DNA from 2 places in the Mesorhizobium sp. ESP6-5 genome. Region 2 is predicted to be linked to the other one. Evidence: riboswitches for the same ligand, from Rfam matches in the RefSeq annotation. Region 2 holds a riboswitch; the other holds the start of a gene.

Region 1 (6,727 bases), on a different contig from region 2:
TGGGTCGCGTTCGTAATAGGCCGGGTCGGCGATGTTGTTCTCCAGCCGCGAGATCGACGCGGTCACTGCCTCGATCTTCTTGGGTAGGGACTCCAGCGCGAACTTCTGCTTGAACGACAATTTCTTCGCCGGCCCTTTTGGCGCCGCCAGATCGCTCCTGCCCGGTGCCGGCGCATCGCCGGCTTCCGCCTTGGCGCGCGCCTTGCGGTCGTCAAGCCTGGTGCCGCCGCGCTGCGCCAGCATGTCGGAATAGCCGCCGGCATATTCGACCCAGCGCCCGCCGCCGTCCGGCGCGATCACGCTGGTCACGGTGCGGTCGAGGAAATCGCGGTCGTGGCTGACCAGGATGACGGTGCCGGCAAAGCCGCCGACCAGTTCCTGCAGCAGTTCCAGCGTCTCCATGTCGAGATCGTTGGTCGGCTCATCGAGAACCAGAAGATTTGCAGGCCGTGCCAGCACGCGCGCCAGGATCAGCCGCGCCCGTTCGCCGCCGGACAGCTCGCGCACCGGTGTGCGGGCCTGTTCCGGCTTGAACAGGAAATCCTTCATATAGGACACGACATGGCGCTGCTCGCCATTGATGACGAGGTTCTCGCCGCGCCCGTCGGTCAGATATTGCGCCAGCGTCTCTTGCGGGTCGACCGCCTCGCGCTTCTGGTCGAGCGTGGCGATCTCCAGATTGGTGCCAAGCCGTATCGAACCCGCGTCCGGCGCCAATTCGCCGGTCAGCATCTTCAGAAGTGTCGTCTTGCCGGCGCCGTTCGGCCCGACAAGGCCGACGCGGTCGCCGCGCTGGATGCGGGTCGAGAACCCCTTGACGACGGTGAGGTCGCCAAAGCTCTTCTCGATGTTCTTGGCCTCGATCACCAGCTTGCCGGATTCGGCGGCGTCGCTTGCCACCATTATCGCGGTGCCTTCGGCGCCGCGATGGCCGCGAAAACGCTGGCGCATGGTCTGCAACTCGCCGAGGCGCCGCATGTTGCGCTTGCGCCGCGCCGTCACCCCGTAGCGCAGCCAGTGCTCCTCGCGCACGATCTGGCGGCCGAGCTTGTGCTGTTCGCGCTCTTCCTCTTCCAGCACCAGGTCGCGCCATTCCTCGAAATGGCCAAAGCCCTTGTCCAGCCTGCGCGTCTGGCCGCGATCGAGCCAGACTGTGGCGCGCGACACGCGCTCGAGGAAGCGGCGGTCATGCGAGATGACGATGAGCGCCGAGGAGGTCCGGACGAGCTCTTCTTCCAGCCATTCGATGACAGATAAATCAAGATGGTTAGTCGGCTCATCAAGAAGCAGGATGTCAGGCTCCGGCGCCATGACGCGGGCAAGCGCGGCGCGCCTGGCCTCTCCGCCGGACAGGTCGCCAGGCCGTTCTTCGCCCGACAGGCCGAGATGCTCCATCAGATAGCTGGCGCGGTAGGGATCGTCGGCGGGCCCGAGCCCGGCCTCGACATAGGCGCGCACGGTTGCAAAGCCGTCCATGTCGGGCATTTGCGGCAGATAACGCACCGTCGCCGAAGGCTGGCGGAACACCTCGCCGTCCTGTGGTTCGATCAGGCCGGCGGCGATCTTGAGCAGCGTCGACTTGCCGGACCCGTTGCGGCCGACCAGCGCGATCTTGTCGCCGGCCGAAGCGGTCAAGGCGGCGCCGTCGAGCAGCGGCGCGCCGCCGAAGGTCAGTCTTATCCCGTCGAGATTGAGAAGAGGCGGGGCCATGTCAGCTTTCGGGCAATGGATAGGGATGGGCGAGCAGCAGCGCGCGGCCATGGCCGAGCGCGATGTCGAGGCGGCCCCCGGTCTTGCCGAACTTGACCTCGTTGGAAATGGTCAGCGACGAACCGAACGCCACCTCGACCTTGTCGAGCGGCCATTTGGCGCCGGTGACGGTCAGGCCGGAGAGTTCGGAGAAGCCGAGAATCGAGAACAGCGTGCCGTCGGCATAATCGAAGCCGGCCCTGCCGGGCAGCAAGGGAACACCTTCCTGGGCGCCGCTGGTCAGAAACACATCCATTCCGGCTTCGGCCAGCCGCAGGCCAAGCGCCAGATGCAGGAAGGCGTGGTCGGCGCGCTTGCCGCCGAAGGCGCCCGCTAGCACAAGGCGGGTCGCCCCGCGCTCCAGTGCGGCCGCGATCGCCAGTTCGCCGTCGGTCTTGTCCTTTTCCGCCGGGAAGGTTTGCCGCGGCACGGCGGCGAGGTCGGCGGGCAGATCAGCCGGGACCGAGTCGAAATCACCCACCCACAGTTCCGGCACGAGGCCCAGCATCCGCGCATGGCCGATGCCGGCGTCGGCAGCGATGACGCGCGAGCCTTCGACCTGGCGGTCGAGCCGAGGCGTGCGGATGAGGTCGCCGCCAAGCAGGATGGTGAATGTGCTCATATCCCGTCGCCTTACCAGCCCGGCACGGGAAACGGAAGGCGGCAAAGTCCCACTTGCGCGGGTCATCGGCCCGCACTATGTGTCGAAACGCTCTAACGGGGTGCCGGACGCGAATTTCGCGGGCCGGCTGAGAGGCAGTGTCGCCAACCCGCTGAACCTGATCCGGTTTGTACCGGCGGAGGGATTAGACGTTTCGGACACTCCGACGCCTCAATTCCTTTCAACGCAAACGAAGGAGGCGCCGATGCGCATGCTTTTATATTCTCTGATCGCTGCCACGGCAGTGACCCTGTCCGGGCCGGCCTTGGCCAAGGACAAGCTCACCGTCTACACCTATGAGAGCTTCACCGCCGACTGGGGTCCAGGTCCCGTGGTGAAGAAGGAATTCGAGGCAGAATGCGGCTGCGATCTCGAGTTCGTCTCGGTCGCCGATGGCGTGGCGCTGCTCAACCGCGTCAAGCTGGAAGGCGCTTCGACCAAGGCCGACATCGTGCTCGGTCTCGACACCAATCTCACCGCCGATGCCAAGGCCTCGGGCCTGTTCGCGCCACATGGCGCAATAATGGACGTCAAGGTGCCGGGCGGCTGGACCGATGACACTTTTGTCCCGTTCGATTACGGCTACTTCGCCGTCGTCTACGACACTGAAAAGCTGAAGAGCCCGCCCAAGAGCTTGAAGGATTTGGTCGAGGGCAGCGCCGACGACAAGATCGTCATCCAGGATCCGCGCACATCGACGCCCGGTCTTGGCCTGCTGTTGTGGGTGAAGTCGGTCTATGGCGACAAGGCGCCGGAGGCCTGGGCCAAGCTCAAGACCAAGGTGCTGACCGTGACGCCGGGCTGGAGCGAGGCCTATGGCCTGTTCACCAAGGGCGAGGCGCCGATGGTGCTGTCCTACACCACCTCGCCGGCCTACCACATGGTCGCCGAGAACACCGAGCGCTATCAGGCGGCGTCGTTCGAGGAAGGCGAATATCTGCAGATCGAGGTCGCGGGCATCACCACGACCGGCGCCAAGAATCCGCTGGCGGAAAAGTTCATGGCCTTCATGACTGGGCCGAAATTCCAGGACGCCATCCCCGAGACCAACTGGATGTTCCCGGCCGGGAAGACCGACAAGCCGCTCAACCCCGCCTTCGACAAGCTGGTCAAGCCGACCAAGACCTTGCTGTTCAGCCCGGAGGAGGTCGCGGCCAACCGCAAAGCCTGGGTCGATGAATGGCTGGCGGTGATGAGCAAGTAGGTTTTGTGGGCTAATCTCGTGAGATGAACGCTCTCCGGCGATGCTCCCTAAGCTTCACCCAATCGTTGAGGGTGCGGTGTGCAAACCCGCTCTGATCCCCGCATCACAGCCGGCGTGATAGGGCTCGCCGCCATCGCCATTTTGATCGGCGGCGCGTTTGCGGGGCTGCTTGTCGAAGGCGCTCGCGATTTTTCCGGCGCTTGGGCTGCGTTCGATCCCTACCTGTTCCGGGTCGTGCGCTTCACGCTCTGGCAGGCGGCCCTGTCGACGCTGCTCTCGGTCGGGCCGGCCCTGTTCGTGGCGCGGGCGCTGTCGCGGCATCCACGGTTTTTCGGCCGTGCCTTCATCCTGCAGCTCTTCGCCGTGCCGCTGGCGCTGCCGGCGATCGTCGCGGCGCTCGGCATCCTGGCGCTCTATGGCCGCGCCGGCTATTTCTCCGGCTTTCTCAGCGCCGTCGGCGGCCAGGGTTGGCCGGGCATCTATGGCCTGTCCGGCATTCTCGTCGCCCATGTCTTCTTCAACCTGCCGCTGGCCACCCGCCTGTTCCTCGAAACGCTGCAAACCATCCAAGCCGACCAATGGCGGCTGGCGAGCCAGCTCGGCATGGGTGCCGCACCGGCTTTCCGGCTGATCGAATGGCCGACATTGCGCGCCGCCTTGCCGGGCGTCGCCGGCCTGGTGTTCATGCTCTGCATCACATCCTTCACGATCGTGCTGACGCTGGGCGGCGGCCCCGGCGCGACGACGCTGGAGGTCGGCATATACCAAGCGCTGCGCTTCGATTTCGATCCCGCGCGGGCGGTGGCGCTGACGCTGCTGCAGATCGCGCTGACCTTTGTCGTGGTGCTGGCATTGACACGGCTCGGCGCCAGCACCACCGGTGACGCCAATCTACCGGTGGCGCCGCGCCGCTACGTCTCGGCCGGCAGGACCGAGACCGCGCTGAATGGCGCGCTCGTCGTCCTGGCTCTGTTGTTTGTCGCCGGGCCGATGGCGGCGACCGTGATGTCAGGTGTCGGCGCCGACCTCGGCCGTCTCGCCGGCGAGGCGGCGGTGCGGCAGGCGACGCTAACCAGCGCCGTGCTGGCTTTCCTGTCGGCGCTGCTGTCGGTCGCGCTGTCGCTTTCGCTCACCATGGCGCGCCGCGTGCTGGCCCTGAAGCGCAGCTCCGGTCCGCGGACCTTGCTCGAACACGCCACCGACACCGGCGCCGGCTTCGTCCTGGTCGTGCCGCCTGTCGTCATCGGCGCCGGCTGGTTCCTTCTGCTGCGCCATGTCGGCGATGTCTTTGCCATAGCCCCGGTCATGGTCGTCACCGTCAACGCCGTCATGGCGATGCCCTTCGCCATCCGCGCCATCCGCCCCGCCTATGATGCGGCGAGCGAGCGCCATGAGCGGCTCTGTGCGCTTTTGGGCATAGCGGGCTGGGCCCGGTTGCGGCTGGTCGACTGGCCGACGTTGCGGCGGCCGCTGGCCACCGCTTTTGCCTTCGCCATGGCACTGTCGCTCGGCGATCTCGGCGTCATCGCCCTGTTCGGCAGTGATTCCGTGCAGACCTTGCCCTACCTTCTCCTGGCGCGCATGGGCAGCTACCGAACCGAGGACGCCGCCGGCTTGGCGCTGCTGCTCGGCCTTGTCTGCCTGGCACTGGTGCTGGCAGCGGACCGGCTGGGAAAGGAGACGGCCCGCAATGTCTGACGGGGCGGCTGGCGGCAAAGGGGTTTCGGTGCGGCTGGACAAGGTTTCGTTCAGCTATGGCGAGGCGTCGTTCGCCTTCGATGCCGAGTTCACGGCGGGGCAAATCACCGCCATCATGGGACCGAGCGGCTCCGGAAAGTCGACGCTGCTCAATCTGGTGGCCGGGTTCGAGCCGCCGCGATCCGGCCGCGTGCTGATCGGCGGGGCCGATGTCAGCACCGCGCCACCGGCGGCGCGGCCAGTGTCGATGGTTTTTCAGGAAAACAACCTTTTCGCGCATCTTTCCGTCGAGCAGAATGTCGGGCTCGGCCGTTCGCCATCGTTGCGGCTGGCCGAAGCCGATCGCGCTGCGATCGCCGACGCGGTTGCGCGCACCGGCCTTGCCGGCAAGGAGAAGCGGCTGCCGCGCGAACTTTCCGGTGGTGAGCGCCAGCGCGTTGCCCTGGCTCGCGTGCTGGTGCGTGACCGCCCGGTGCTGCTGCTCGACGAGCCCTTCGCTTCGCTTGGGCCCGCCTTGCGAGACGATATGCTCGACCTGGTTGCCAGCCTGCATGCCGAGCGTGGCATGACGGTGCTGCTCGTCACGCATCAGCCGCAAGATGCCCGCCGCATCGGTCAGAGGCTGGTGTTTATCGAGAACGGCGCCGTCGCAGCTATCGGCACGGCGGATGATTTTTTTGCCGGGGCTGGTCCGGAGGCATTCCGGCGCTATATCGGAGCCGGTGCCGGGGATTCCTTATCACGGGATATTGCCCGGAAGCGGACATAATTTACGCTCAAACCGGCCCGATGCGATGTGGCGCTTGCTTGCCATGACTGGAGTAGTGTGGCTAGGTCCGCTCGATACCGGTCCGGCACAGGCCGTGATTTGCCTACAGCTTCCGCCGCATGCTCCGAGGGGCGCGTGACGGATACTGTAGCAGTTTGTTTTGCGCATGTGGTCATGCGCAGGGACCTGAAAGGAAGCCGTTCTGGCGATCGGCGTTGACAGGCTACGAATGAACCCGCTGGCGCGCTTTCTGGCGCTGGCCGGCTTTGCCGTGGCGCTGGCAAGCTGCCAGATGTTCACGCCTCCGGAAGTCCAGGAATCAGGCTTCCAGCCATCCGACAAGCCGATCACGGTCGACAATGTCGCCGCCAACAACAAGCTCGCGGAGCTCGCCAAGGCGCAGCATCCGCGCATCCTGGCGACCTATGGCGGCGAATATTCCGATCCCAAGCTCGAACGCATGGTCGCCAAGGTGGTCGGCAATCTGACCGTGGTGTCGGCGAACCCGACCCAGACCTATCGCATCACCATCCTCAATTCGCCCAACGTCAACGCCTTCGCGCTGCCGGGCGGCTATCTCTACATAACGCGCGGCCTCTTGGCGCTGGCCAATGATTCGTCCGAGCTCGCCGCCGTCATCGCGCAT
Region 2 (6,727 bases):
GGTGATCAGCGGTACGCTGCCGGCAAGGGTGAGCAGCAGGGCTTGCCTGCGCGTCAAGTCAATCATGGCCATGTCCTTTGGATGGCTGGGGGTTGAGCAAAATGTCGAGAATCTCGGCCTCGAGTGCCTCGGCCTGCCGCGTGGCCGCGCTGGCGGGATCGCGCGGGCGCGGCAGCGGCACCTTGATCTCGCGCACGACCCGGGCAGGCCGCGCGGACAGCACATAGATGCGGTCGGACAGGAACACGGCTTCGCGCACGTCATGGGTGATCAGCAACGCCGTCCAGTGGTGGTGCCGCCACATCTGTTCGAGCCAGCGCTGCATGGCCGCGCGGGTCAGTGCGTCGAGCGCGCCGAACGGCTCGTCGAGCAGCAACATATCGCGTTCCTGCACCACGGTACGTAAAAGCGCCGTGCGCTGGCGCATGCCGCCCGAGAGCTGCGCTGGAAAGTGCCGCTCGAAGCCGGCAAGCCCGAACTCGGCAAACAGCGGAGCCACACGCGTCCGTGCCGCCTTGCGGCTGACGCCTTGCACCTCGAGTCCGAGCGTGGTGTTGTCGAGGATGCGCCGCCACGGCATCAGCGCGTCGCGCTGCGGCATGAAGGCGAAATGCCTGCCGTGATCGTCGAGCGGCACGCCGTTGAAGAACATCTCACCCTCGCCATGCTCGGCGCCGGTCAGAAGCTGGAACAGCGTCGACTTGCCGGCTCCCGAAGGTCCAAGGATCGAGACGAATTCGCCGGCATCGACACGAAGCGAAATGTCGGCGAGCACATCGAGCCCGCCAAACGCCTTGCGAACATGCCGCAATTCGAGCCGGCTCATGCTTCTGGACCTTTTCCAGGGCCTTGCCTGCCAGCGGCTCGTTCCCAGGGCATGGCAAGACGCTGCAGCAGCATCGTCAGCCCGAACAGGACAAGGGTGAGCGCTGCGCTGACGCAGACGGCGGCGAGCACCAGGTCGGGACGGAAATTGTTCTTGGCGTTGAGCATGTAGATGCCCAGCCCTTTGGCCGCGCCCGCATATTCGGCGAAAATGGCGCCGACGACGGCATAGGTGATGGATATCCTGAGGCCAGCGAAGAAATAAGGCAGCGCCGAAGGCAATCGTGCCAGCATGAAGACACGCCAACGCCCTGCTCCCATGGCACGCAGCATCTGACCGATCTCCACCTCGGTAGCCTCGTAGCCCTGTACCAGCGCGACCAGCATCGGGAAGAAGGTGACCAGCGCCACCAGCACGATCTTGGGCGTCAGCCCGAAGCCGAACCACAGCACCACCAATGGCGCGATGGCGACCAGCGGCAAAGTCTGGCTGACTATGAAGATGGGAAACAGCGCTCGCCGCAAAGGCTGGAAGAAGTCGACCAGCATCGACAGCGCGAAGGCGGCACTGAGCGAACAGGCAAAACCGATCAGCGTGGCGCGGACCGTGGGAATGGCGTTGTCGACCAAGGCTTCCCGATTGAGCATCGCCTGTTCGAAGACGCGCGAGGGCGCCGGCAGAACCGTCGGCTTGATGCCGGAAATGTTTGCGTACAGTTCCCAGGCCACGAGCACCAAACCGATCGATATCACGGCCGGCGCTGTTTTTGCGAAGAAGCCCGCGACGTTACGCGGGTTGAATGACGATGAGACCACGAGCGGTTCAGACGGCGGTGGGACTGTTGGCCGAGACCGTGACATCGAGGGTTACATGGCCGGCGCCGGGCCCGAAGCGGCAGAAGGCTTCATCGAGGGCCGAGAAGATCGCGCCGGCATCGCCGCGCAGCTTGGTGCAGAAATTCTTGGAGCGATCGTAGACGCCGGACTGCTTCAGGAAATCTATGCAGCCATAGATTTCGTCCATGTGGTCGTCAGTGCCCATCACATAGAGCGAGAACTGCGCCGCCGCCGGCTGGCCAGTGGCCGGCGCGCCGCGCACTGCGGTGATGGCGGCTTGCTTGCGCGGGCCGAGTGGCCCGGCAGGTCCGCCGAACGTGTCGGAGCGGCAGATCGGGTCATCCGGCTCGCCTGGGCAGCCACGCGAAATGGTGGCTGACAGCACGCAATGCCTGCCGCTGCCAGACGCGGCCACGAAAAGGTCGCGCAGCGCAGGGAATAACACCTCGGGGGGCCCGACCAGCAAGGTCGAAATGTCGTCGGTCTCGATCCTGAGCTTGTCGCGGTACGGATCGAGCGCGCCGAGCGCGCCCAGAATGATGCCGACGAAATCGTCGGCCATTGGATATAGGGAAACCTGTGCGCCTGAAAACATCGCCCGCCTCGCTCCGCTGGTATTACCCAGATCAGCTTCTAGGGTCTGTGGGCTTGCCGCCCCCGTCTCAGCCCCGACCGTACGGAGCACCCCTGTGGATAGGCGCGATAAAGCATCATTCGGACGGTTGGGAAAGCTGTTTTTTTGGCAAGCCGCGCTAAAGCATTGCCCGAGCTCCAGGGCAATTGGACATCGCCGGCGCGGAAATTTGTCTGGAACCTTCGCCATTCCGAGGGGTTGTCCCACCAGTCGCTGGACGCGATTCCAGGACCAATTTTCCGTTCGGGATTGTGTCAAAACAAGAGATTGAGCGGTTCATGATTTCCGCGAAACCGTGCACCGTTCCCGGCGACGAGTTCACAGAAAATGGAGACAAATCATGTTCATGAAAATCCTCGCGGCTTCGGCCTTCACCATTGCCGTTGCAACATCCGCCATGGCACAAAGCAATAGCGCAGCGGGCGCGGATGGGCCCGGCGGTAGCGGCAAGTCCGTCACTGTGGACCCAAGCACCCCGGCTTCACCCAGTACGATCGATCCGGGCGCGACCAACAGCACGACCACCACGCCGGGCGACATGAATTCCAATGCGGACAAGAATTGCCCGACCAACCCGCAGGGTGCACAGACGGACGCCAATGGCAACGCCACCGCGCCGACCGTGAACGACAACAACTGCGGAAAGTAGTTTGCCATCGCGATATGAGAACCGCGGACGCAGTTTCCGCGGTTCCCATTATTGGGATTCAGTGTCCGCGACTACCCGCTTGCGGCTCTGGTGCCGCTTCACTGCCCACCCGGCCAAAGACCCTTAATTCAGCGTACGGTTTGCCGGCCCGGGGGCGTGGGAATGAGGCGTATATTTTCATCAGCCGTTTGAGCAGGCGCCCGTAGGTGAGGTGCCGAACCCGGCCATTGGCAAGATCGAACTCCACCATCCCCCACCGCCTTACGGGACCCTTTCCGGTTGGCGGCCCCAGTCGCCTGACCTGGAAGGCCAGCCTGACCTTGCGGCCGGCGACATCCAGATAGATACCGGGTTTAGCGCCCAATACGTGCCACATCCGGGCAACGTGCCCGATCGACATGTCGGACGAAATCGCCATGTGGTCCCGCTCAAGTCGAGCCCAGACGAAATCACCGGCTGGCTGCCGCATCCCCGACACCAGATTCTTGCAATAGCCTGGCGCCACCTCACGCACCAACCGGCGCATCGCGCTCGCCACGCCGTCCACCATATCCCGCCGCGATGCCCAGTCTGCTTCGGTGAACAGCACTTGTCCGAGGATGTCGCCGTCGTCGAAATTGGCCGACATCTTATGCAGTGTCACGCCGCCATGGACCGCATGCTGGCCATCCGCGACGAGACGATGGAGAGGATGCGGCCCCCGGTAGTTGGGCAGCAGCGCCGGATGAAAATTAAGCCCGCCCTTGGGAAAGAGGTCAAGCAGCTGCTGCGGGATCAAGGTCGGGAAAGCGAAGCAGATCAGCACATCCGCGGCGATGTCAGGCAATTGCCGGGCAAGCTCGTTCCAGTCGTAAGGCCGGCGGAATTCGATCAGCTTTACCGGCGTGTTGCCGAGATGGCGCCTGAGCAAAAGCCGGCGCCTCAGCCTGCGCCGAAAATTGCCAATGCTGAAGCCTCTGGATGGGCGTTGAAAACCAGGCACGATGATCGCACCAACACGGTTTCCCGCCTCGATCCATCCGGAAAGCAGCGGCCCGGTATAAGCAGAAACATCCAGGATGAAAATTGCATTGAGTTCCCCGGCGCGGGCCGCGGGTTCGGAAGAAATCATCTTCTCAAGCCCAGCGGGGCGAGACGTAGCCTGCCCGCGCCAGCAATTCGATCACCGTTACAACTCGGCCAGCCAGGCCCGAAAGCCGGCCTGGCCGGTCAGGCTGCCTTGGAAGAAAGCGGTCCCGCCGCAACACTTGAGAGTCTTTCCCGCTTCACCAACACCGGCTTTTCGTAGATCTTCTTCATGCTCATCCCCGATGATCGATCAACCCACACAGTTGGCCAGCAACGCAACGAACTGTCAACCGCCACGGCGGCTAACAGCCCCTATGCGTATGATCCTTGGCAATCGACGGGCGTTTATACCCCACCTGCTGCCAAAACGGCTGGTGAACCTTATGAAACCGCCTTTTCACGAACCGGCAGCTTCCAGCCTGGTCTGACGAAATGGCAGGTGTAGCCGTTGGGATATTTCTCGAGATAGTCCTGGTGCTCGGGTTCGGCCTCCCAGAACGCTCCGGCCGGCGCAAGTTCGGTGACGACCTTGCCGGGCCACAGGCCGGAGGCGTCGACATCGGCGATGGTGTCCTCCGCCACACGCTTCTGCTCCTCATCGGTGTAGTAGATTGCGGAGCGATAGCTCATGCCGACATCGTTTCCCTGGCGATTGCGCGTCGTCGGATCATGTATCTGGAAGAAGAATTCCAGAAGCTGGCGAAAGCTGATTTTCGCCGGGTCGAAGGTGATCTCGATGGCTTCGGCATGCGTGCCATGATTGCGATAGGTGGCGTTCGGCACGTCGCCGCCACTGTAGCCGACACGCGTGGCAAGGACACCCGGGAAGCGCCGGATCAAATCCTGCATGCCCCAGAAGCAGCCGCCGGCAAGCACTGCACGTTCGCTCGAAGTCGCCATGTCACGTCTCCTCAAAAGGCAATTCCGGGGAAGTGTAGCGGCTCTCCGTCGGGAATTGCGCGGCACAAACTTGGATAGTGCATAAATGGGCATTATTGCCTGGTTCGTCCAGTCAGACGAGCGGCCGTCCGCTTGTATTATAGGGAATGGGATCGCACGTCGCCGCTCACCCTAGCTGCGCGGATGCCGGGTCCGGCTACTGGCGGCAGCCGGCAGATATCGCGTGCCGGGCGGAATGACGGCAAAGCTGATCACCACCGGCGGTGCCTCGCGCGACCAGTTGAAAAGAACGGTCTTGACCGGGATATTGTCCACCCATGCCAGCAGCCTTGACGGCACGTAACGACCCGACCAGACCATCAGCATGCCGTGGTCGCGCAACCGCTGCCTCGTGATCCAGGGTGCAAACCGCATATCGAGATCAGTGAAGATAGACGGCTTGTCATAGGCGTTGAGGCCAGCCAGCATGGCAAGATTGGTGTCGCCACCGACGATGTCGAGCCGGCCCGGCGCCGCCGCGTGCCAGATTGCCTCGGCCTCGTCCGAGATCGGCCGCGCCGGCCAGCAGACGGCGTCCATGCGTCCACGCACATTGCAGTCCGTCCATCGGATCGCCCCATAGGCGCCCGACATGGCGACGATGCAGATGAAGGCGCAGATCGCCAACCTTCTCATCTCGACGGCACCGAGCCGGTGACCGAGAAAGGCGAGCGCGACGACGCCGACAAGATTGTACATCGGCGCGCCCCAGGCTTCCCCGGTGCCGGTGAACAACGAGACCACCATGATCAGCGCCGCCGGCCCAAGCCCCATCCAGCAGAGATAGACGAGCGTGTCGCGCTCGACCGGCACTTGCGGGGCTGGTGAGCGCCGCAATAGCCCTGATAGCGCCAACACCAGGAGAAAGCCGGAAAGGCCGGCCATCTGGACGCCGATATAATAGAGCCGCGCCCGATGCTCGCTCACCCATGCATCGCGGCCGGCGAAATAGGTCAACGGCAGGAAATCGATGCGGTAGAGTGCGATGGCAAGCGGCGCGGCGACGGCGAGAAACACAGCCAGGCCAAGCCATGGCCAGGGTGTCGCCAGCCGGCTGCGCGCACGTGGGTCGCACAGCAGCCAGAGGCCGCCGAAGGCAAGCAGCAAGCCGGTGGAGAACTTGGCGTAGAGCCCGACGCCCGACACCAATCCGAGCGCCAGCCACCAGCCCGGCCCGCCGCCGCGGCTGGCGCGCCACAGCAACCAGCAGATCGCCGCCCAGAACGGCATCTGCGCATAGTCGTGATTGAATTGCGGCGTCGGCCAGCCGAAGAAATAGACCGACGGCATCAAAAGCACGGCGGCCAGCGCTTTGTCGCGGCCGAGCGTGTCGCGAGCCAGCAGGCAGACCAGGACGAAAGTGGCCGAGATCGTCAGCTGGGCCAGCAGATATTGCGGCCAGCGGAACGATCCGGTCAGGAGATGACTGGTCTCGAGCAGCCAGCCGGGGAGTTGCGGATGCTTGTAGGTCAAAAGCACCCATTCGCGGCCCCACATGAAGCCTTCCACGACGTCGCCGGGCGGTGCGGGATCGATGAGTGTTGGCACCAGGGTCCAGCACAGGATCTGCACCAGGCACAAAAGTGCCAGCAAACCCCAAGGGTGCCGAAGCAGCGCGGACCAGACCAATGACGAGTCCAGGCCCACGGCAGGCAGTGCTGCCGGCACCCAACGATCCATGGAGTCGTCAATTCCCGCCATGCCGCGCTTAAATCACATCGCCCGGTTTGCCGAATAGCCCCAAGGTCAAAGCTTACAAAAAAGTATACTTGGGT

The links. A riboswitch is a leader RNA that binds a small molecule or an ion and turns the genes downstream of it on or off. The one in region 2 is predicted to bind thiamine pyrophosphate.
Region 1: linked by a shared signal. The riboswitch ahead of thiB (thiamine ABC transporter substrate binding subunit) and the one ahead of LB524_RS28460 (YkoF family thiamine/hydroxymethylpyrimidine-binding protein) in region 2 are both predicted to bind thiamine pyrophosphate.

The regions. Positions count from the first base shown of each region.
Region 1 covers NZ_JAIUGR010000006.1:331,688-338,414, reverse strand. The annotation lists gene LB524_RS12750 (ABC-F family ATP-binding cassette domain-containing protein) at 1-1,710, opposite strand, end outside; gene LB524_RS12745 (thiamine diphosphokinase) at 1,712-2,371, opposite strand; TPP riboswitch at 2,458-2,572, shown strand; gene thiB (thiamine ABC transporter substrate binding subunit) at 2,616-3,614, shown strand; gene thiP (thiamine/thiamine pyrophosphate ABC transporter permease) at 3,693-5,312, shown strand; gene thiQ (thiamine ABC transporter ATP-binding protein) at 5,305-6,081, shown strand; gene LB524_RS12725 (M48 family metalloprotease) at 6,311-6,727, shown strand, end outside.
Region 2 covers NZ_JAIUGR010000025.1:26,469-33,195, forward strand. The annotation lists gene LB524_RS28445 (ABC transporter substrate-binding protein) at 1-66, opposite strand, end outside; gene LB524_RS28450 (ABC transporter ATP-binding protein) at 59-826, opposite strand; gene LB524_RS28455 (ABC transporter permease) at 823-1,686, opposite strand; gene LB524_RS28460 (YkoF family thiamine/hydroxymethylpyrimidine-binding protein) at 1,649-2,257, opposite strand; TPP riboswitch at 2,248-2,361, opposite strand; gene LB524_RS28465 (hypothetical protein) at 2,637-2,945, shown strand; gene LB524_RS28470 (formyltransferase family protein) at 3,004-4,056, opposite strand; gene msrA (peptide-methionine (S)-S-oxide reductase MsrA) at 4,395-4,913, opposite strand; gene LB524_RS28485 (glycosyltransferase family 39 protein) at 5,085-6,632, opposite strand.